One region of the Mesorhizobium sp. USDA 4775 genome, then DNA from elsewhere that is predicted to be linked to it. Evidence: predicted binding sites of a transcription regulator. Region 1 holds the regulator's gene; each other region holds the start of a gene.

The links. Region 1 encodes LexA, which represses DNA repair genes until DNA is damaged. Its sites were predicted from a motif close to TGTTCNNNNTGTGTTCNG; they were not measured.
Region 2: the regulator LexA is predicted to act here: its motif matches at 5,611-5,628, upstream of ACVILI_RS03845 (ImuA family protein).
Region 3: the regulator LexA is predicted to act here: its motif matches at 4,066-4,083, upstream of ACVILI_RS04970 (YifB family Mg chelatase-like AAA ATPase).

What each region holds. Positions count from the first base shown of each region.
Region 1 covers NZ_JBSSFM010000001.1:4,027,476-4,035,077, forward strand. The annotation lists gene ACVILI_RS19750 (ABC transporter substrate-binding protein) at 1-30, opposite strand, end outside; gene ACVILI_RS19755 (GntR family transcriptional regulator) at 183-956, shown strand; gene lexA (transcriptional repressor LexA) at 1,334-2,071, shown strand; partial or broken gene ACVILI_RS19765 (ComEC/Rec2 family competence protein) at 2,065-4,519, opposite strand; gene gltX (glutamate--tRNA ligase) at 4,623-6,047, shown strand; gene gltA (citrate synthase) at 6,231-7,559, shown strand; gene lpxB (lipid-A-disaccharide synthase) at 7,590-7,602, opposite strand, start outside.
Region 2 covers NZ_JBSSFM010000001.1:750,346-757,947, reverse strand. The annotation lists gene ACVILI_RS03855 (error-prone DNA polymerase) at 1-3,148, opposite strand, end outside; gene ACVILI_RS03850 (DUF6504 family protein) at 3,145-4,620, opposite strand; gene ACVILI_RS03845 (ImuA family protein) at 4,562-5,587, opposite strand; gene ACVILI_RS03840 (metallopeptidase family protein) at 5,768-6,190, shown strand; gene ACVILI_RS03835 (DUF1737 domain-containing protein) at 6,353-6,559, opposite strand; gene ACVILI_RS03830 (HpcH/HpaI aldolase/citrate lyase family protein) at 6,609-7,502, opposite strand.
Region 3 covers NZ_JBSSFM010000001.1:969,117-976,718, forward strand. The annotation lists gene ACVILI_RS04950 (IS1634 family transposase) at 1-112, shown strand, start outside; gene ACVILI_RS04955 (DUF308 domain-containing protein) at 322-906, shown strand; gene ACVILI_RS04960 (TetR/AcrR family transcriptional regulator) at 1,039-1,626, shown strand; gene ACVILI_RS04965 (DUF3303 domain-containing protein) at 1,938-2,249, shown strand; gene ACVILI_RS04970 (YifB family Mg chelatase-like AAA ATPase) at 2,445-3,977, opposite strand; gene gshB (glutathione synthase) at 4,501-5,442, opposite strand; gene ACVILI_RS04980 (glycosyltransferase family 2 protein) at 5,666-6,910, shown strand; gene ACVILI_RS04985 (GtrA family protein) at 6,907-7,314, shown strand; gene ACVILI_RS04990 (hypothetical protein) at 7,430-7,602, shown strand, end outside.

The DNA.
Region 1 (7,602 bases):
CGACAGCCAAGCGGACTTCGACTTCAACATCATTTCCTCCCAGATTTGATCAGCGCCGCCCACAGGACGGCAACTGCGGCGATCATGGTCAGTCGCCCGCCGTGTGTCAAACATTATATATAATTCTTGCCATACCTCCGCTTCATATATAATTTTCGCAAGCCGATGACGGACGGATGGCGATGCAGGATCAGAACAATTCCACGAAGACCGAGGCGGCCTATCAGCTGCTGCGGCGCGATATCCTGACCACCCGCCTCATGCCGGGCGCGCCGCTCAAGCTGAGCGCGCTGCGCGGCACATACGGCGTCGGCTGGACGCCGCTGCGTGAAGCCTTGTCCCGACTTGAAGCCGAGCGCCTGGTCACCGCCATCAGCAATCGCGGCTTTGCCGTCGCTCCCGTGTCGCGCGCCGAGCTCGAGGACCTGGCGCGCGCAAGGATGGTTGTCGAAATGCCGCTGTTCCTGGAATCGATCGCGAACGGCGGCAGGGAATGGGAGGACGCGGTCGTCACCGCTCATTACCGGCTCTCCCGCTGCAAGACCGCGGTCGAAGACCCTTCCGATGCGGCCGTCGACAAATGGGACGAGAGCCACGAGGCCTTCCATGCGGCGTTGCTGAGCGCGGCGACGTCGAACTGGCTGTTGCGCTTTCGCTCGACGATCGCCGATCAGCTGTGTCGGCATCATCGGTTTCTCGGCCTGGCGCCGACATTGCGGGCGGCGGCCGGCCTCAAGGACGGCTATGGCGAGGCTATGGACGCGCTGCGCGAAGCGATCGCCATCGAGCATCACACCGCAATCATGGAAGCGGCGCTCGATCGCGACGTCGAGCGGGCAAAGGCGCTGATGACGGCGCATATCGGCTACACGCTGCATGTCTATGTCCACAGCGAAGACAACGGCGCCAACACCTACACCGCGCGCGCCGGCAGCCTGAAAGCGGTTTCCGGATGACGTCGCCGCGGCGTCCAGATCCACGCGGCCGTGGCCGGCCTGAACCCGCGACCGTTGGCATTTTGATTTCGTTTCGTTCCGCCGGAAATGGATCGATACACCGTACAAATCCGCTCTGTGGACGCCTCTCAAACGCCTGATGCCAAACCGCATCCAGGGGTAGGCCACAGGCCATTAACCAAAATGATTTCAATGAACCTGCGGGGAGCGGAAGCGGTCGAGCGCGGCCCGCTGCCGGGGCCAAATAATTTCAGACGCGTTAACAAATTCATTAAACTTTAAACAGTTGCGGAACACAACTGGAACAGATAGTGTTTGTTCTGGGTTTGTTTTTCGATTCTGATTCACACCCGTCGTTCAATGCCTTGGGGGCCGCCATGCTGACACGCAAGCAACATGAACTGCTGATGTTCATTCATGAACGGCTCAAGGAAAGCGGCATTCCGCCTTCCTTCGACGAGATGAAGGAGGCGCTCGATCTTGCCTCCAAGTCAGGCATTCATCGCCTGATCACGGCACTGGAGGAACGCGGCTTCATTCGCCGGCTGCCCAACCGGGCGCGGGCGCTGGAAGTGCTGCGGCTGCCGGATTCGATCGCACCCGGCCTCAACGCGGCAAAGAAATTCTCGCCAAGCGTCATCCAGGGCAGCCTCGGCCAGGGTGGTCTTGGCCGCCAGATCAAGCCGGCGGCATCGCGCTTGCCCGCGGCCGGCAATAATGACGATGCGGTTTCCGCCGTGTCGATCCCGGTGATGGGTCGCATCGCCGCTGGTGTGCCGATCGATGCCATCCAGCATCAGACACATTCGATCTCGGTACCGCCGGACATGATCATGGGTGGCGAGCATTATGCACTTGAGGTCAAGGGCGACTCGATGATCGACGCCGGCATCTTCGACGGCGACACGGTCATCATCCGCAACGCCGACACGGCGAGCCCGGGCGAGATCGTCGTGGCGTTGGTCGACGAGGAGGAAGCAACCCTGAAACGGTTCCGCCGCAAGGGCGCCTCGATCGCCCTTGAAGCCGCCAACCCGGCCTACGAGACGCGCATTTTCGGGCCAGACAGGGTCAAGGTGCAAGGCAAGCTTGTCGGGTTGATCCGGCGCTACTGAGCAGGAACGGCCGGCTTTTCGGGTTTTTGATAGGGCGGCAGCCCCCTCGCCTCGCGCGAAAATTTTCGCTGCTCGTGCCAGGGCCGATATGGCCCGTCCACCGCGAAGCTGATGATTGGCGGACCTGTCGCCGATTGGCGGTCGAAGAAGACGGCGGCACTGCCCTTGCGGGCAAGTTGCCGTTTGGTGACGACAAGAACCAGCGGATTGTGGCAGGAATCATAGCCTGTCGCGTCATTGACGACGATCAAATCGGCGAAACCGCAAGCCTTCCAGGTGTCCTTGCGGTCTTCGACATGCGCGATGATCGCCCCTGACGGGTGCCGGGCAAGACAGACGCCATCCGTGCAATAAAACGGCGCTCCCGGCGGCAGATTGGCGGCATCGGCAATGTCGAATTGCCAGTCCGCCTTGTCGAACATCTCCGGCACGACGATGGTTTCGGACACCAGCGCGCGTTTCCAATTGTCGACGGTGAACTCGTTCGGGCGAGCCCGGCTGACCGCGAGTTCTCCACCGCCGATCGGCAGCGCCACCAAACGCGCATCTTCGGAAATCAGCACATCCGGGGCGCGCGTATCCGATACTGTCAGCAGGCCGGCAAGCGCGAATGGCACTGCCGCGAGCCGCAGCCAGGTCGTCGCCATCGTCGCGATGACCAGGGCGACGGTCACCAGCAGCACGGATTGCTGCGAAATCAGCCCCGACCGCATCGACCGGGGAGCGCTCCGATATCCACGCCGATATGGCGATCATTGCGGTCAGGCCCTTGCCCATCACGTAAAGGAAGGGACTGTCGGCACCAAAGGGCATCGCAAGCGAACTGAGAACAGCGAAAGGCATGACAATCAGTGACACGATCGGCATGACGGCCAGATTGGCGAACAGGCTGAGCGGCGACACACGCTGGAAATGCCAGATGGCAAACAGCGCCGTGGCGCAGCCGGCGATGATGGATGTCATCGCCAACCCACCCGTCGCCAGCAGGAATTTTCGCGTGAGAAAACCCGGCAGGGATCGCTTTGGCGGTGGCGGTCTTGCCTTTCCCGCATGGTGATCCGCCCAGCCGGCATAAGCGCCGACCAGCGCCGCGGTCGCGGCGAACGACATCTGGAAGCTTGGGCCGACTACCTCATGCGGCGACACCACAATGACGGCGATCGCCGAGATCGCAAGATTGCGCATGGTCAGCGCCGCGCGATCGAACAGCACGGCAATCAGCATCACCGCCAGCATGATGAAGCTGCGTTCGGCCGCGACGACGACGCCGGAAATGACGAGATAGGCGGCGATCGAGAAAAGGGCCGCGGCGGCCGCATATTTCTTCACCGGCCGACGCGCGGAAAAGTCCGGAAACAGCGCGAAGGCGCCGCGCAGCAGCCCCATGATGGTACCGGCGACGAGCGCCATATGCAGTCCGGAAATGGAGATGATGTGATAGATGCCGGTGCGTCGCATCGCCTCGTTGATTTCATCGGGAATGCCGGCCCGCACGCCGACGATCAGCGCCGCCGCGATCTCACCCTCGGCACCGCCAACCGTGGCCCTGATGTGGTCGGCAATGGCTTCACGGGCATTTTCTATCCCCGAGAAAAGGCGGGCCGTGAGCGGCACCTCGTCGTCCGTGGCTGAGACAAGCTTTGGGTTGCCGAGAAAGAATCCGCTGCCGCCAATGCCGGCAAAATAGCTGTCGAAGGAGAAATCGTAACTGTCCGGCCGCACCGGACCGGTCGGCGGCAACAGTTTAGCATAGCCGGTGACCAGGGAGCCGGCGGTCATTTCCGCCGGGATATCTCGCGCCGAAAGCCTGACCCTTTCCGGCGCATAGCGCAGTTTCGGCCGGGCGGTCGACGTCACGTCGATGGTCAGCCGGATGCGGCCGGTCTCCATCCGGTCGAGCGAAACGACACGGCCGGTGACTTGCGTCGAGATTTCCGAACCCAGCATCTGGGTGCCCGCCCGCCATGTCTCGACCTTGGCGACAAGCAGGCCAAGCGCGCACAACAATGCCGCCGTGAAGCCCAGATGGGTTTTGGGCCAGGAGCGCGAAACAAGCGCACAGACCGCCATCAGCACGACGACCGCGACAGGCTTTGCAAAATCAGGCTCCGTCGCGAGCGAATAATAGCCGATCGCTCCAGCGGCCAGACAAACCGGCACCAGCAGGAAGGCGATGCCCCGGTCAAGCTCGAGCTCCGCTGCTGTCGCCGCGCTATGGCGTAGGCGAGGCCAGGAAACCCGGGCGAGTCGCCGCCGGACACGCACAATCCGGCCTGAAGCAGGCGGCGGAAGTGTCGCCGGCATATCCGCCTGCGGCGGCTGGCTGCCGGGTGCAGGCATAAGGGGCGATGGCAGTGGGTTCGCAAGGGGAGATGCAAACAACGACCGTTCGCTGACGCCAACACCAGCGTCCTCGCCCTGATCCGAGCCCCAGCCTCGTCCAGCCATCGGGTCCTGCCCCTTGCACGCCTGACGCCCTATGCTACATGAACGCGCGACGCGCGAAAGTCCGCGCGGCCGCACCCCGCTTCAGATGGTTTCCGAGAGTTTCATGTCCGACAAGGTCGTCACCCGTTTTGCCCCCTCGCCCACCGGCTATCTGCACATCGGCGGCGCGCGCACGGCTCTGTTCAACTGGCTCTATGCCAAACACACCGGCGGCACGATGCTGCTGCGCATCGAGGACACCGATCGCGAGCGTTCGACCGCCGCCGCGACGGCTGCCATCCTCGACGGCCTCTCCTGGCTCGGCTTGACCTGGGACGGCGACCCGGTCTCGCAGTTCGAGCGCGCGCCACGCCACCGCGAGGTCGCGGAGGAACTCGTGCGTCTGGGCAAGGCCTATTACAGCTACGAGACGCCGGCCGAGCTGGAGGCGATGCGCGAGGCAGCACGGGCCAAGGGCCTGCCGCCGCGCTACAACGGCCAGTGGCGCGACCGCGCCCCCTCTGAGGCGCCTGCGGGCGTCAAGGGCGCCATCCGCATCAAGGCGCCGACCGAAGGCGAGACGATCGTCCATGACCGCGTCCAGGGCGAGGTGCGCTTCCCCAACAAGGATCTCGACGACTTCATCATCCTGCGTTCGGACGGCAACCCAACCTACATGCATGCCGTCGTCGTCGACGACCACGACATGGGTGTCACCCACATCATCCGCGGCGACGACCACCTGACCAATGCGGCCCGCCAGACCGTGATCTACAACGCCATGGGCTGGGACGTGCCGTCCATGTCGCACATCCCGCTGATCCATGGCGCCGACGGCGCCAAGCTGTCGAAGCGCCATGGCGCGCTCGGCGTCGAAGCCTATCGGGCCATGGGCTACCTGCCGGAGGCACTGCTCAACTACCTGGCGCGCCTGGGCTGGAGTCATGGCGATGACGAGATCATGTCGATCAAGGACATGATCTCCTGGTTCGATATCGGCGACGTCAACAAGGGCGCTGCCCGCTTCGATTTCGCCAAGCTGGAAGCGATCAACGGCGCGCATATGCGGCGCATGGCCGACGCGAAGCTGTTGGACATCTTCATCGCCACTCTGCCCTATCTCGAGGGTGGCCCGGCGATGGCCGCGCGCCTCAACGAACACAACAAGGCGCAGTTGCTGGCGGCCCTTCCGGGCCTGAAGGAGCGCGCCAAGACGCTGGTCGAGCTCGTCGATGGCGCGGCCTATCTGTTCGCCACGCGACCGCTGCCGGTCGACGAGAAGGCGGCCCTCCTGCTCAACGACGACGCCCGCAAGATCCTGCGCGGCGCTCACGAAGCTTTGAATGCGTTTTCCGGCGACTGGACTGCAGCCGCGGCGGAAGCCGTGATCCGCGACTATGCGCTGGCCGGTGGCCACAAGCTTGGCGCCGTGGCCCAACCGTTGCGGGCCGCGCTGACCGGCAAAAGCACCTCGCCTGGCGTGTTCGACGTGCTTGCCGTGCTTGGGCGCGAGGAAAGCCTGGCGCGCATAGCGGATCAAATCGATTAGGAGCAAACTGGCCCAAGAAGATTGGCATTGAAAGGCGCGTTTCGCAGTGCAACATTAGGCCTTGGCCCAATCTGGCACGCACCTCCTAAAATGCGGTGGCGAATACGCGCATTGCGGTGATTTCGACGTGTCGCTCTGCAGAATTTGCCTTTGCCGGCATGAGGAAACAACAAGGAGTTTGCAATGACCGAAGCTGCGAAAAAACTGGATGTGGGCGGCGCGAACCTAGAGGCTACCGCAACGCTTCAATTCGCCGGCAAGACCCATGAATTCAAGGTGCGAAGCGGCTCCGTCGGACCCGACGTCATCGACATCGCCTCGCTCTACAGCACGACCGGCGCCTTCACCTACGACCCCGGCTTCACTTCGACGGCAAGCTGTGAGTCCGAGATCACCTTCATCGACGGCGACGCCGGTATTCTCCTCCACCGCGGCTATCCGATCGACCAGCTGGCCGAACACGGCGACTTCCTCGAAGTCTGCTATCTCCTGCTCTACGGCGAACTGCCGACCAAGGCGCAGAAGGACGATTTCGACTACCGCGTGACGCGCCACACCATGGTGCACGAGCAGATGTCGCGCTTCTTCACCGGCTTCCGCCGCGACGCGCACCCGATGGCGGTGATGTGCGGCGTGGTCGGCGCGCTGTCGGCCTTCTATCACGACTCCACCGACATCTCCGACCCCTACCAGCGCATGGTGGCGTCGATGCGCCTGATCGCCAAGATGCCGACGATCGCGGCCATGGCCTACAAGTACCATATCGGCCAGCCCTTCATTTACCCGAAGAACGATCTCGGTTTCGCGGCAAACTTCCTGCATATGTGCTTTGCGGTGCCGTGCGAGGAATACAAGATCAACCCGGTGCTGGCGCGCGCCATGGAGCGCATCTTCATCCTGCACGCCGATCACGAGCAGAATGCCTCGACCTCGACGGTTCGCCTCGCCGGCTCGTCGGGCGCCAACCCGTTCGCCTGCATCGCCGCCGGCATCGCTTGCCTGTGGGGCCCGGCCCATGGCGGCGCCAATGAAGCGGCGCTCAACATGCTGGGCGAGATCGGCCATGTCGATCACATCCCGGAATTCATCGCCCGCGCCAAGGACAAAAACGACCCGTTCCGGCTGATGGGCTTTGGTCACCGCGTTTACAAGAACTACGATCCTCGCGCGAAAATCATGCAGAAAACGGCGCACGAGGTGCTGGGCGAACTCGGCATCAAGGACGATCCGCTGCTCGACATCGCGATGGAACTGGAAAAGATCGCGCTGACCGACCCCTATTTCATCGAGAAGAAGCTCTACCCGAATGTCGATTTCTATTCCGGCATCACGCTGAAGGCGCTGGGCTTCCCCACCACCATGTTCACCGTGCTGTTTGCGGTCGCACGCACCGTCGGCTGGATCGCGCAGTGGAAGGAGATGATCGAGGATCCGCGCCAGAAGATCGGCCGCCCGCGCCAGCTCTACACCGGTGCGCCGGAGCGCGACTACGTGCCGATCGCCAAGCGCTGACCGAAGCTGCCGATTAAAAAAAGGCGCCTCTCAGGGCGCCTTT
Region 2 (7,602 bases), 3.3 Mb from region 1:
TCTTTTCGGCGACGATATGGATGACACCGGATTCCGACTGCAATTTCCCGGTCACCTTGACGAAGCGCGCGCCCATGACGATGGGCCGGAAGCGGGTAAAGGTCCGCTCCCAGAAGATGACGTTGGCGACCGCCTTGTCGTCCTCCAGCGTCAGGAAGATCGCATTGCCCTTGCCGGGACGCTGGCGCACCAGCACGAGGCCGGCGACCGAAACCCGCCTGCCGTCGCGCTGGGATGGCAAGTTGGCATTGGGCGTGACGCCGGCGCGGTCGAGCCGCTCGCGCAGGAAGGCGACGGGATGCGCCTTCAGCGACAGGCCGAGCGAGCGGTAGTCGTGGATGACATGCTCGCCGAGCGGCATTTTCGGCAGCTTCGTCTCCGGCTCCAGTTCGCGCAGGCGCAGCGCCGGCTGGTCGAACAGCGGCAGCTTTTCGGCGGCACTCTTGGCGCCAAGCGCGCGCACTTCCCACAGTGCGGCACGGCGGTCGAGGCCGATCGAACGAAAGGCATCGGCCTGCGCCAGCCTCTCGATCTCGTCGACATCGAGGCCGGAGCGCAGCCAGACGTCACGGACGGTTTCATAAGCTGAACCCCGCCGCTTTACGAAATCCTCCATGCGTTCCTTGGAAAGACCCTTGATCTGCCGGAAGCCGAGCCGCACCGCATGGTTCGTCTCGATGACACCACGCATATCGGCATGGCGCGGCAGGATGCGGGCCGGATCGAACGGCGCTTTTTCCAGGGTGCAGTCCCAGACGGAATAATTGGCGTCGACCTCGCGGATGTCGACGCCATGGTCGCGCGCGTCGCGCACCAGCTGCGCCGGCTGGTAGAACCCCATCGGCTGCGAATTCAGGATCGCGGCGCAGAACACGTCGGGATAGAAGGTCTTGAACCAGCAGGAGGCATAGACGAGCAAGGCGAAGGAGGCGGCGTGGCTTTCGGGAAAGCCATATTCGCCAAAACCCTCGATCTGCTTGAAGCAGCGTTCGGCGAAGTCCTTGGTGTAGCCCTTGCCGACCATGCCGTCGATCATGCGCTGGCGGTAATTGCCGATGGTGCCGGTGCGCTTGAAGGTGGCCATGGCGCGGCGCAGTTCGTCGGCCTCGCCCGGCCTGAAGCCGCCGGCGACGATGGCGATCTTCATCGCCTGTTCCTGGAACAGCGGCACGCCGAGCGTCTTGCTGAGAATCGCCTCGAGCTCCGGCTTCTGATATTCGGGTTTTTCCTTGCCTTGCCGGCGGCGCAGATAGGGGTGCACCATGTCGCCCTGGATCGGGCCGGGCCGCACGATCGCCACCTCGATGACAAGATCATAGAAATCCTTTGGCTTGAGCCTCGGCAGCATCGACATCTGGGCGCGCGATTCGATCTGGAAGACGCCGAGCGTGTCGGCGCGGCCGATCATGTCGTAGACGCGCCTGTCTTCCGGCGGCAAGGTGGCGAGCACATAGGGTTGGCCATAGGGATCCCGGGCTTTTGGATAGTGATCCGTAAGCAGGGTGAAGGCGCGCTGCAGGCAGGTCAGCATGCCGAGCGCCAGCACATCCACTTTCAGGATCTTCACCGCGTCGAGATCGTCCTTGTCCCATTCGACCATCTTGCGCTCGTCCATCGCCGTCTTGACGATGGGCACGATCTCGTCGAGCCGGTCCCTGGTGATGACGAAGCCGCCGACATGCTGGGAGAGGTGGCGGGGGAACCCCATGATCTCGTTGGCCCGTTCCATCACATGACGCGATGTCGGGTCGCTCTGGTCGAGGCCGCCGGCGCGGGCTTCCTTCTCGCCGACCTCGGAGGTCGACCAGCCCCAGATCGAGCCGGACAGGGACGCCCGGACATCCTCCGACAGGCCCATAGCCTTCGACACTTCGCGCAGCGCCGAACGGCCGCGATAGCTGATGACGGCGGCGGCGAGCGCGGTGCGCTTGGAGCTGTATTTCTCGTAGATGTACTGGATGACGGTCTCGCGCTTCTCATGCTCGAAGTCGACATCGATGTCGGGCGGCTCGTTCCTCTCCTCGGAAATGAAGCGCTCGAACAGCGTGTCGATCCGGTCCGGCCCGACTTCGGTGATGCCGATGCAGAAGCAGACGATCGAATTGGCGGCCGAGCCGCGCCCCTGGCAGAGAATGTCCTGGCTGCGGGCGTATTTGACGATGTCGTAAACCGTCAGGAAATAGCGGGCGTAGTTGAGGCGCTCGATCAAAGCGAGCTCTTCTTCGATGCGCTTGATCACCGAGTGAGGCACGCCTGAGGGATAGCGCCTGGCTGCCCCCTCCCGCGCCAGCCTTTCCAGCTCGGCCTGCGGCCCGAGGCCGGATTCCGTCGGCTCGTCGGGGTAATTGTACTGGAGATCACTGAGCGAGAAGGTCAATTCTTCCGCGAACAGCAGCGTCTCGGCCAGCGCCTGCGGATGCCTGCGGAACAGGCGGGCCATTTCCAGCGGCGGCTTCAGATGGCGTTCGGCATTGGCGCTGAGTTCCAGCCCGACCTCGGCGACGGGCGTGTTGAGGCGGATCGCGGTCAGCACGTCCTGCAGCGGGCGTCGTTCGGCGGTGTGGTAGAGGACATCGTTGGTCGCCATCAGCGGGATGCCGGTGCTCTGGGCAAACGCCGCTGCCTGCTCGATCCGGAAACGGTCATTGCCCGCATAACAGGGCGAGACGCCAAGCCGCAGGGCCTTGCCGAAGCGGTCCTTGAGCTGGCCAAGCAAGGCAAGACCGTCTTCAGCGCCCGCCGCCAGATCGGGCAGGACCGCCAGCGACATCAGATCTCCCCATTCGAGCAGATCTTCGCGCTGGAGAAGGGTGGCGCCCTTTTCGGTCTCGTCGCGCAGATTGGCCTGGGTGAGCATGCGGCACAGATGCCCCCAGCCTGCCCGGTTCCTGGGATAGGCGAGAATGTCCGGCGTGCCGTCGCCAAAAACCAGCCGGCAGCCGGGGTGATAGGCAAGCTTTTCGACCTTGGCCTGCTGCCAGGCGCGCACCACGCCGGCCACCGTGTTGCGGTCGGCTAGGCCGATCGCCGAAAAACCCATGAGCTTGGCCGCGACCACCAGCTCCTCCGGCTTGGAGGCGCCGCGCAGGAAGGAGAAATTCGACTGGATGCCGAACTCGGCATAGGGAATGACGGTCAGCGCGTTCATGCGAAGACCCCGTGCATGAACCAGCGCGGCGCGGCTTGCGAGCCGCCGTAAAGCCCTTGCCGGTAGAGCCAGTAGCGGCGGCCTTCGGCATCCTCGATGCGGAAATAGTCGCGTGTCGATGCCGCCGCGTCGCCTGGCGCCTGGCGCCACCATTCGGCGGCGATGCGTTCGGGACCCTCGGCGCGGGTGACGCGATAGAGCGCGCGCCGCCAGCGGAAATGCAGCGGCGGACCCTCCGGCATTTCGGTGGCCGGCACCTCGATGGGCTCGGGCGCGCGGAACAGCCGGATCGGCCGTTCCGGCGGAAAGATGGTTTTGGGCGCCTGCACCCTGTCCTGTCTCTTCGGCGGCGTGGTCCGGCGCGGCGCTTCGCTGAAGGGGACGATGGCGACGGCACGCTCCGGCAGATGGCTTTCAACCGCAACCGGCTGCAGCACGGCGCCCTCGCCGAGCCTGGCGCGGATGCGGTCGGCGAACAGCGCGATGTCGGCGCCGTCATCGGTCACCTCGCCGGTCAGATCGGCCTGCGCCATGTCGAAGGCGGCGGCCGCCAGCACCGAAAGCCGCACCAGATCGAAGCCGTAGCCGGCGTCGATGTCCTGCTCGAGGGCGGCCAGCCTTTCATGGAATAGCTTCTGGATCAGCCGGGGATCGCGCATCGGCCGCGAGGTGCCCAAGGCGATGCGGCTGACGGCGCCGTCGACGCGGAAGAGCAGCAGCGCCAGCGTCCGGGCGCCCTCGCCGCGGCGTTCGAGATCGGTCTTCAAGGTCGTCGCCAGCAGGCCGACCAGGCGTTCGATGTCCTCGGTGAGCGTGACGGGTTCGGCGAGATGCCGCTCGACCGAAAGCGGCGCAACGGGAAGGCGCGGCGACACCGCCTCGTCGAGACGGCCAAGGGCCTGGTCGAGGCGCAGCAGCAAGGTGGCGCCGAAGCGGCGGGCAAGCGGCGCGCGCGGGGCGGCCATGACGGCGCCCGCCGTGCGCAGGCCGACACTTTCCAGGCTGGCGCGGGTTTCCGGCGCTATGCGCAGTGCGGCGAGCGGCAAGGGCGCCAGCAGCGCTTCCTCCTCGCCGCCATCGACGATGCGGTCGCCGCAAAAGCGGGCCGCCGCCCAGGCCGCGCCCGGCGTCGGGGCAAGGCCGGCGCGGACATCGAACCCCTGATGCAGGAAGCGCGACAGGATGTCGTCCAGCATGGCGCGTTCGCCGCCGAACAGATGGGTGCAGCCGGTGACGTCGAGAAACAGGCCGTCCGTCCCGTCCAGCGCCACCAGCGGAGTGTAGCGGTCGCACCAGTCGGCAAGGCCTTCGAGCAGGCGCCGGTCTGCCTCCGGATCGGCCTCGACGATGTCGATCGAGGGATGCATGGCACGCGCGTCGGCAATGCCCATGTCGCGCTTCAGGTGCAGTGCCTCAGCCCGCTCGTCGAGGGCTGAGATGCGCTGCGCGTTGCCCTGGCGGTGGCTGATCACCAGTGGCGGATGAGATGGCGTCGGATGATCTTGGGGCCGGGAACGCCAGGACCGCCCCAGACGCTGCCGCAGGATCCTTTCGGCCGCCAGATAGGGAAACCACAGGGTCAGGATTCTTTGCCCGGCCTTCTTCGCCCCTTCTTTCGTCGAATACGCGTTCATCGGGGTTCCACTCCAGTGTGAATTGTCCAGGCAGGGCCGTGCGGCTCTTGCCGATGCTGATGGTGAAGGCCGGGCGGCCGATCGATCCGGCGAGCGGCCCGGCGACGGTTTCGCGCGGCACGGCCGGCGCCGGCGAGACGATGAGGCGGACGGGCGCCGCCGTCGGTTCGGGCTCGGCCGCCTGCCGCAGCAGGAATACGGGGCGGCCGGCACTTTGCGCCCGCGCATGCAGCCGCCGCGTCGCGGTCAGGTCGAGCCGCTGCGGATTGCCGCGGATTTCCAGGATGACCGCGGCGAGGGCCGTCATCCGCGCCGCTTCCTCGGCGACCCACAGCGCATCGACGAGTTTCGGCGCCTCGGAAAACAGCAATTGTTCCGGTTCGATGCCGAAGGAGGCCTGCAGTCCCCTGGCATAGGGAAAGCCCGCCTCGCGGAAGATTTCCGTGGTGCCGATCCACAACACCGGCAGCCCTTGCGCCTGCTTGAGGATCAGGCTGGCGAGCGACAGGGCAAAGCCGGCGACGGCTCCAGAATCGCGGGTTTCCAGGCCATGGATTTCGCTGAGCGCCGCTTTCGGCAGCCCGCCGCTCAGGGCGGCATCGAGGGGGTCGACGCCGACAGGCAGGAAGGCATCCGGCAAGGCAGCGGCAAGACCGCGCCGGACGATCGTGAGATCGGGGCTGGCGTCGGCATCAAGCGGCGCGCCAGCCGGCGCCTGCAGGCGCTCGGGCAGCGTTCCCTCGATCTTCGCGATCTGGCGGCGCAGGGCAAAAACAGTCTCCCGCGCCACGGCTGATATCGCCATGACGGTCAGTGTCCACTCACAATTGTTCCTGTTATGTTCTCTAGGATTCCAGAGCCGACCCGAAGAGTCAAGCAGAGTCACAAGGAATTTATTCCTGCAGACCCTGCACGACAGGGCGTAGCGGCCACTTCATTTGCCTCGCCCGGTGCGAAAGCCTATATGCCGGTCAAAGGACAAAGCATGGCCCGCATCTACAAGACCCGCACCTGGCATGGCGAACTCGCGCCCTCGATGGAGGAGATAGAGTTCCTGGCGCTGGAGGCGTACGCCCATCTGCCGGAGGATTTTCGCAAGCTGACCGGCGAGATCGTCATCCAGATCGCCGAGTTCCCGACCGACGAGATCATGGACGACCTGTCGCTGGAGACGCCGTTCGACCTGCTCGGCCTGTTCGAGGGCCGCGGCATCGCCGAGCGCTGGAACCCGCAGACCGGCGAAGGCCCGAACCGCATCACGCTCTACCGCCGCGCCATGCTCGACTATTGGGCCGAGAACGAGGAGACGCTGGGCGACATCGTCACCCATGTGCTGATCCACGAGATCGGCCACCATTTCGGCCTGTCGGACGATGATATGGAGAAGATCGAAGAGGCAGCCGAGTAGGCTGTGTCGATATTCAGGTGATGCCGGCCTGCAAATTGCGGTCCCCTGCGCTTCCGGTGCTCACGTACCAAAAGTACGCTCCGCTCCGGTTCTCGGGCACCACCATTTTCGACTCGGCCTGACCTGAATCTCGACACAGCCTGCGTCGGCGCTTTGCAAAATCTACCAGTCGCTGAGCTTGGTGTCCGGCCCATATTCCTGGCCGTCGACGTCCTTCACCACAGCCTGGCCGCAGCGCATGGTCTTGGCCTTCTTGTCGTAGGCGTAGGTCGGCGAGCCGAACAGGTGCCAGCCCTTGTTCAGCGCCGCCGTCACCTTGTGGCAGAAGCTGGCGTCGTCCGGGCCGGTGAGAAAGCGGTAGAGTTTCATGTCTCAAGTCCTGTCGTAAGTGCCCATAGCCCGCGAGCATGGGGCTATATCATGCGCCGATGGCGGCCGCCTTCGCCAGCAGTTTTTCGGCCTGTGCCAGATGCAGCCGCTCGACCATCTTGCCGTTCAGCGCGATCACGCCTTTGCCAGTATTCTCGGCACGTGAAAAGGCATCCTTCACCGCGCGTGCCTCGGCGACCGCCTGCGGCGAGGGCGCGAAGGCGCGGTTCGCGGCGTCGATCTGGGCCGGATGGATCAGCGTCTTGCCGTCGAAGCCCATGGCCGCCGCCTCCGCACACTCACGGGCAAAGGCGTCGAGGTCGCGAAAATCATTGGCAACGCCGTCGAGCATGTCGAGACCGCCGGCGCGCGCGGCCAGCACCATCTGCATCAGCCATGGCACGAGGTAGCGCCGGTCCGCCGTCACCAGCACACCGGTTTCCTTGGCGAGATCATTCGTTCCGGCCACGAAACAATTGAGCCGTGAGGCCGGATCGCGGCCCAGTTCGGCAATGGCGCCGATGTTGAGCAGCGCCTTGGGCGTCTCGATCATCGCCCAGAGTTTCATGCTGTCGGGGGCAAAATTGTCGTCGAGCACGTCGCCGACTTCGAGGATGTCGCGCGGCGTGGCGACCTTGGACAAAAGGATGCCGTCAGTCTCGACTTTCGCCACGGCCAAGAGGTCGTCGGCGCCCCATTCGCTGGCCAGCGCATTGACGCGCACCACCATCTCGCAGCGGCGGCCGAGATTGTTGGCGACCGGGCGGTTGGCGAAGATCGCGGGCAGTTTTTCGCGGGCGGCGATCTTGTCGGCCGGGGCGACGGCGTCCTCGAGGTCGATGATGATTGCGTCGCAGGACAGAAGCGCGATCTTGGCAAGCGCCTTGTCGTTGGAGGCCGGGACATAGAGGACGGAGCGGCGCGGGCGGTAGGGTTCGGTCATATCCGATCTATGCCGTCTGTGGGTGGTCGAGGCAAGCGTTGGTGCTGTGCGCAGGGTCGCTGCGAAGCTGCGGGGTCGGCGCCAGCACCCCACCCGGACC
Region 3 (7,602 bases), 3.1 Mb from region 1:
AAAGGATGGTCGCATCGTCACAACCAGAACTCACGTCACCGGCCAAGTGGGCAACGTCTTCAAGGCAGCTGGCATCGCTCTGCCACACAACCTCGACGAACAACTCGCCTGAGATCCCCCCAAAATGTAGTGGTAACACGCGCCGGCGCGCGCCTAACATGCTGACTTAATGACATATTCTCACAGGCGGTGTTTAAGTCGGGCATTAGGGCGCTGATCACATAAATGCGATGTCGAGGTGACCGGCAATCAGTTCCACGCGCCTTGACGACCACTAATCTACCTACTAGTTGGTAGGTAGATTAAACGAGAGACCCCATAATGCCTGGACAAATGAACGATCAGAGCCCGTCATCAAACGGCTGGCTCAAAAGCTATTACTATCTGCGGTTTGCCGTATCGGCAGCCTGGGTTGTGGCGGCTTTCACCGTCGCGAAAAGCAGCCCGCCGCTCGCTGCCGCCATGCTGGTTGCCTATCCTGCATGGGATGCGCTTGCGAATTACATCGACGCCCGGCGCACCGGCGGGCTCGGCCGCAACAAGTCGCAATTGCTGAACTTCGCCGTCAGCATCGTCGCCACGATTGCGGTCGCCATCGCGCTCGGTCACAGCATGAATGCGGTGCTCTCGGTCTACGGCGTCTGGGCCGTTGTCTCCGGCGTGTTTCAGCTCCTGACCGCGGCGCGGCGCTGGAAAACCAACGGTGCGCAATGGCCGATGATCCTGAGCGGCGCCCAATCGGCGCTGGCGGGTCTGTTCTTCGTCAAGATGGCCGGCGGCACGGAGATCATCGGCATCGCCAATGTTGCACCTTATGCCGCGTTCGGCGCCTTCTACTTCTTCGTGTCCGCTCTGTGGCTGTCGGTCAGCGACGTCCTTCGCAAGTCGCCGCGGGTCGCAAGTTAGGGCAATGCCAGCAAAAGTGTGAGCGCTTTCCCTTGGGAATCGCGTCAAAACAAACGGGTTAGAGCGGTTCGCCGGTTTCCATGAAACGGCGAACCGCTCTAAGTGCAGAGGAGCCCTCCGCCGGAGCAAGTCATGAGCAAGCCTTCGAACACCGCCGACGAGATCCTGGCCGCCGCGCGAGCCTTCATCGTCGCGGGCGGCTACAATGGATTCAGCTACGCCGATATCGCCGAGGTGGTTGGCATCCGCAAAGCCAGCATCCATCACCATTTCCCCAGCAAGGTCGACCTCGTGCAGACCCTGCTCAAGCGTTACCTCGAGGATGCCGTCATCGGCATGGGAGGGCTCGAGCGCGATGTCCCCGAACCGCCCGAGTTGCTTCGAACCTATGCCGGCATCTGGGCCCGATGCATCGAGGATGCGAGCGTGCCGTTCTGCGTCTGCGCGCTGCTTGCCAGCGAGCTGCCCGCCCTTCCGCCGGAGGTTGCCGTGGAAGTCCGGGCGTATTTCCAGTTTCTCTCGGGATGGCTGACTGGCGTCATCGAGCGCGGCGCAGAACAGAGGACACTGGCAATATCGAATGCGCCGCGTGTGGAAGCGGAAGCCTTCATGGCGACCGTCCACGGGGCAATGCTTTCCGCGCGAGCCTATGGCGATGTCTTGACCTTCGGCATGATCCTGACGCCGACGCTGCAGAAGTTGATCCCCGCGACCGATTGATCCGGGCAAAGGCGGATCGGCCCGACGCGCGGTTTAATGACCACAATGTTAGGATAGGTGGCTCCTCCGAAGCCGCACCTGTAGCTCCCAGCGACGGGCTGGTCGCGCGCGTGAAAATCGGCAAAACCGTGCTTTACGAGGCCCTCTACGCCCAAAATCAGCCGCATCCACCGTCAGGCCGAATGTTCTTCATACGTTCTCAAATGTCGGACAGGTTCACCGCCTTTCCTGTCGTGATGCCTACCTCTTTTTGAAGGAGGGGAGCTACAATGTCGCTCGCGGATTTACGGTCACCCCGGAGGGAGGAGATTATGAAATACCTCGTAAATTGGAACGAGCGGCCACAGGGATCGGCGATCGAATACGAGAACGTCCAAAAGCGCATCCTGAAAATCTTCCGGCACTGGGAGATACCCAGCGAAGTCAAGGTACATGCCTTCGTGGCGCGGGTGGGTGAATGGGGTGGCAGCATGCTGATCGAGGCAGATGACCCGCTGGTAGCCCACAAAATGTGTTCGACCTTCCCGGCGTTCCAATTCGACGTCCATCAGGTCATCGACGTTCAGGACGCGGTCCGCGTCGAGATGGAAGCTATCAAATGGCGGGATGAACTTCCTTCATGAGCGGCAGCCGACGAGGCTGCGCATCTCGCAAAAGCCGGACGAGGCGACGCATTCGGAGCGCACTCGCTTCACCGGCTTCGTGGGATCCAGCCGGTGCGCTCACGAAGCAGGTCGCGCACCGAGGCATGGATCCTGGCTTTGGGGCGAGACAGCACGTGGGTACTGCGCAAGTGATTGGCGACGGCGGAAGGCGCTCTACGCCGCCTGCGCCACGCGTTCCGAACTCATGCGATAGGAAATCGCTTCGGCAAGATGGATGCGGCCGACGGTTTCGCTGGCGTCGAGGTCGGCCAGCGTGCGCGCCACTTTCAGCACGCGGTGATAGGCCCGCGCCGAGAAAGCGAGTTTCTCGCTGGCGTCCTTGAGCAGCGACAGGCCGGCTGCGTCGGGCATCGCGATGTCCTCGATGACAGAAGGTGCGCAATGGGCGTTGGTGGTGGCGCTGGTCACGCCGAGCCGTTCGAAACGCTCGCGCTGCAGGGTGCGGGCGCCTGCGACGCGCAGCGCCACATCAGCACTCTTCTCCGCTCGATCCGGCCTTATCAGGTCGCTGGCCGAGACCGCCGGCACTTCGATCCGCAGGTCGATGCGGTCGAGCAGCGGACCGGAAATGCGTGCCTGATAATCGGTGCGGCAGCGTTCGCCGCGCAGGCAGCGATAGCCCGGTTCGCCGGCCATGCCGCAGCGGCACGGGTTCATCGCCGCCACCAGCTGGATGCGCGCCGGATAGGTGACGCGGTGGTTGGCGCGCGCGATCATGCAGTCGCCCGTCTCCAGCGGCTGGCGCAGCGCATCGAGCGTCTGCGGCGTGAATTCGGGGAACTCGTCGAGGAACAGCACGCCGTGGTGGGCGAGCGAGACTTCGCCCGGCCGTGCGCGCAACCCGCCGCCGACCATTGCCGCCATCGAGGCCGAATGGTGCGGGGCGCGGAACGGCCGCCGGTCGGTCAGCTTGCCTTCGCCGAGCTCGCCCGCCACCGAGGCGATCATCGAGACTTCGAGCAATTCCTTCGGCGCCAGCGGCGGCAGGATCGACGGCAGCCGCTGCGCCAGCATCGATTTTCCCGAGCCTGGCGGGCCGACCATCAGCAGATTGTGGCCGCCGGCCGCCGCCACTTCCAGCGCCCGCTTGGCCGTCTCCTGGCCCTTGATGTCGGCAAGGTCGGGCAGGTCGCGCGCCGCTGCGTGGATACCGGCCTCCGGCCGCGACAGCACCTGCGTGCCACGGAAATGATTGGCGATGGCGATCAGGCTGCGCGGCGCCAGAATATCGAAGTCCTTGCCGGCCCAGGCGGCTTCCGGCCCGCAGGCGAACGGACAGATCAGCCCCTTGCCCTCGGCATTGGCGCCGATCGCCGCCGGCAGGGCACCGGCGACGGCGGCAATGGTGCCGTCGAGCGACAATTCGCCAAGCACGACATAACCGGCCAGCATGTCGCCCGGAATGGCGCCAAGCGCGGCCATCAGGCCAAGCGCGATCGGCAGATCGTAATGGCTGCCTTCCTTGGGCAGGTCGGCCGGCGCCAGATTGACCGTCACCTTCTTCGACGGCATCGACAGGCCCGACGCATGCAGCGCCGCCTGCACCCGCTCACGGCTTTCGGCCACCGCCTTGTCGGGCAGGCCGACGATCTGCATGCCGACCTTGCCGGGCGCGATCATCACCTGCACGTCGACCGGCACGGCCTCGATGCCCTGGAAAGCGACCGTGCGAACCCGCGCCACCATTTTCCCACCCCGGATATGGGCCGCAACCCATGCGATAGGCCTGGAACGTGGCCCCGGCAGAAGACAATCACAGATTGCCGGTCAAATCAAGAACATTACGAGAACAAGGCAATCGCTATGGTTGCAGCCGGATTGAGCCCGGTTGAAAAGGCGGAACATGGTTAATACGAACTGAAAACGGAAAATATCGCTGTGTGCCTATGACCGCAGTGAGGCGCGACATCGTCACAGAATTGTCAGCCCCAGTCTCGCGGCAGGTCTCATTTCGATCCACCCAGGGAGTGAATATGAGCAGCCATGAAAATGACTACCAGGATAACCAGTATCGAAGCAAGTCCGTAAAGGCTTCGGTCCTTCTCGTCGAGAGGACGAAAGAATTTACCTCGCATGCTGTTCAACCCAAATAAATTCACCAGTGATGCCGCAATACCGAAACAAACGGCGAGTATTAAAAAGACATTTTCATATAGGATGCTTGCCACATTTCTCCTCCCGGATCGCTTAGGCAGCAGGGTGTCGGAGGTTACTTCCGCTTCCCCTCGACCGCATCCCAGAACAGGCTGGCAATGTCGGCGCCGCCGAAGCGCTGCACCTCGCGCACGCCGGTCGGCGAGGTCACGTTGATCTCGGTCATGTAGTCGCCGATGACGTCGATGCCGACCAGGATGAAGCCGCGTTCCCTGAGCGACGGCCCGATGCGGGCGCAGATCTCGCGCTCGCGCTCGGTCAGTTCGGTCTTCTCGGCGCGGCCGCCGACATGCATGTTGGAGCGGGAATCATGCTCGGCCGGCACGCGGTTGATGGCGCCGACCGGCTCGCCGTCGATCAGGATGATGCGCTTGTCGCCCTTGCGCACATCCTTGAGGTAGCGCTGCACGATATAGGGCTCGCGGAACAGCTGGCCGAACATTTCGAGCAGCGAGGCGAGGTTGCGGTCGGCCTCGTGCAGATGGAAGATGCCGGCGCCGCCATTGCCGTAGAGCGGCTTGACGATGATGTCGCCGAATTCCTTGCGGAAGGCGGCGACTTCTTGGCTGTCCTTGGTGATCAGCGTGTCCGGCATCAGGTCGGCAAACTCGGTGACGAAGATCTTTTCCGGGCTGTTGCGCACCCAGGCCGGGTCGTTGACGACCAGCGTCTTCGGGTGGATGCGCTCGAGGATATGCGTGGTGGTGATGTAGTTCATGTCGAAGGGCGGATCCTGGCGCAGCAGGACGACGTCCATCTCCGAAAGGTCGGTGCGCACCTTCTCGCCCAGCGAGTAATGGCTGCCCTTCTCGTCGCGCACCTGCATCTCCTCGATGCGCGCAAACACCTTGCCGTCGCGTAGCGACAGCCGGTCGGGCGTGTAATGGAACAATTGGTGGCCGCGCCGCTGCGCTTCCAGCGACAGCGCGAACGACGTGTCGCCGGCGATCGACACGGTGGAGATATGGTCCATCTGGACGGCGATTTTCAGCTTCATGGCGGGTCCCCAGCGCAGTCGACGAGAGCGATATAAGGGTCGCCGCGCCTTCTGCCAATCGCGACATCTGAAGATCGGCAACAGCAGGGCACAATCCCCGCCAGCCCGATCGCGACAAGACAAGCGGCCGCGTCATCGTTTTCTTAAGCCTTGCTGTACAAGAATAGGCCTCGAATACCCCAACGGCAGGCGCCGGATGGGGGCCCTCGATGGAACAACGACCATGAACGCGCTCACCGCCATCCGCGCCGCCGCGACCAAACAGCTTGAACTCACCATCCTGATGCCGTGCCTCAACGAGGCCGAGACGCTGGCCGTTTGCATCGGCAAGGCCAGGGCTTTCCTCGATAAGGCCGGAATCCTGGGTGAGGTGCTGATCGCGGACAATGGCAGCACCGATGGTTCGCAGGAGATCGCGGCCCAGGGCGGCGCTCGTGTCGTTCCGGTGGCGCAGAAGGGCTATGGCGCGGCACTTCTCGGCGGCATCGCCGCCGCCAGGGGGCGCTTCATCATCATGGGCGATGCCGACGACAGCTACGATTTCGGCGCGCTGGATGCCTTCATGACGCGCCTGCGCGACGGCGCCGACCTGGTCATGGGCAATCGCTTCCAGGGCGGCATCGAAACCGGCGCCATGCCGACGCTGCATCGCTATCTCGGCAATCCGGTGCTGAGCTTCGTCGGCCGCCTGTTTTTCCGCATCAAGACCGGGGACTTCCACTGCGGCCTGCGTGGCTTCAATGCCGAGAGCATCCGCAAGCTCGACCTGCAGACAACCGGCATGGAATTCGCCAGCGAAATGGTGGTGCGCAGCGCGCTTGCCGGGCTGCGCATCGAGGAAGTGCCGACCACGCTCAAACCCGACGGCCGCAGCCGGCCGCCGCATCTCAGGACCTGGCGTGACGGCTGGCGGCATCTCAAATTCCTGCTCGTCTACAATCCGCGCTGGATGTTCTTCATCCCGGGCGCGGCGTTGTGCGGCCTGGGCATGCTGTTCGCAGCCCTGCTGGTGTTTGGACCGCTGCGGGTGATCGACAATCTTTCGCTCGACCTCAACACTTTCGTCGCCGCCTGCTTCATGATCATCACCGGCATCCAGCTCATCACCTTCGGCGCCATATCGCGATACTATGCCGAGATCACCGGCATCCTGCCGCGCAGCCGCGGGTCCGACTGGCTGAGAAGGACCATCAGCACCGACCGTCTTGCCGCCAATGCCGGCATCTGCTTTGCCGGCGGCGTCCTGTTCTTCGGCTATGCGGTGCTGCGCTGGGCGCATCTTGGCTTCGGCCCGCTGAACGATTCCGAAATCCCGCGCATCGTCGTGCTGGGCCTGAGCCTGATCGTCATTTCGTTCCAGGCCTTCTTTTCGGCATTCCTGCTCGGTGTCCTGGAGATCCCGGTCAAGCGGCTGAAAGCCGGCCAGCCCGGCGGATCCGGCGAAGCCGCCGCGACTGCCGAAAAATGAGCCGGCTTCTACGAAGATTCGCCGCGGTACGGCTTGTCCGGTTTGTCATCGTCGGCGTTGGCGCGGCGCTGCTGTTGTTCATGCTGTCATGGGCCTTGGTGTCGGCCGGTTTGCCGCCATTCGTCGGAAGCGTCATCGCCTATATGCTGGCCTTCGTCGTGGCATATTCGGCACAACGTGGCTGGACGTTCGAGGGACGCCACGACCACGCCCATGCGTTTCCACGCTATCTCGTCACCCAGCTGGTCTGCGCAGCGTTTGCAGGCCTGTCCGCCCATGTCGCGGTGTCGATATTTTCCGCCTCGCCGCTGATCATGTCAGCCATTATCACCGTCGCCGCAAGCGCCGCGAGCTATGTGCTCTCATCGGTCTGGGTGTTTCGCGACGATCAAAGAGCCGCGTGAAGGCATTCGACGGCGGCCCGCCGACGCGATGCGACGACGTGCAAGGCTGGTTTAAGATTTGCGCAGTGAGTTCGCGATAACTTCCGTCGCGAAAAGAGCGCCCAGAGGCCGTCCCGTGACTCCTGCCGATACCATGATCTCCGTCGAGGCCAAGCCACTTCCGTCACGGCGCAACGACCTCGCGCTCGTGCTCGTCGCCACGCTGGTGATGGTTGCCGTCAGCGCCCTCAGCGGATTCCGCGACTTGACCGACGCCGGCGGCGACAATGACAATCTGTTGCGTCTGGT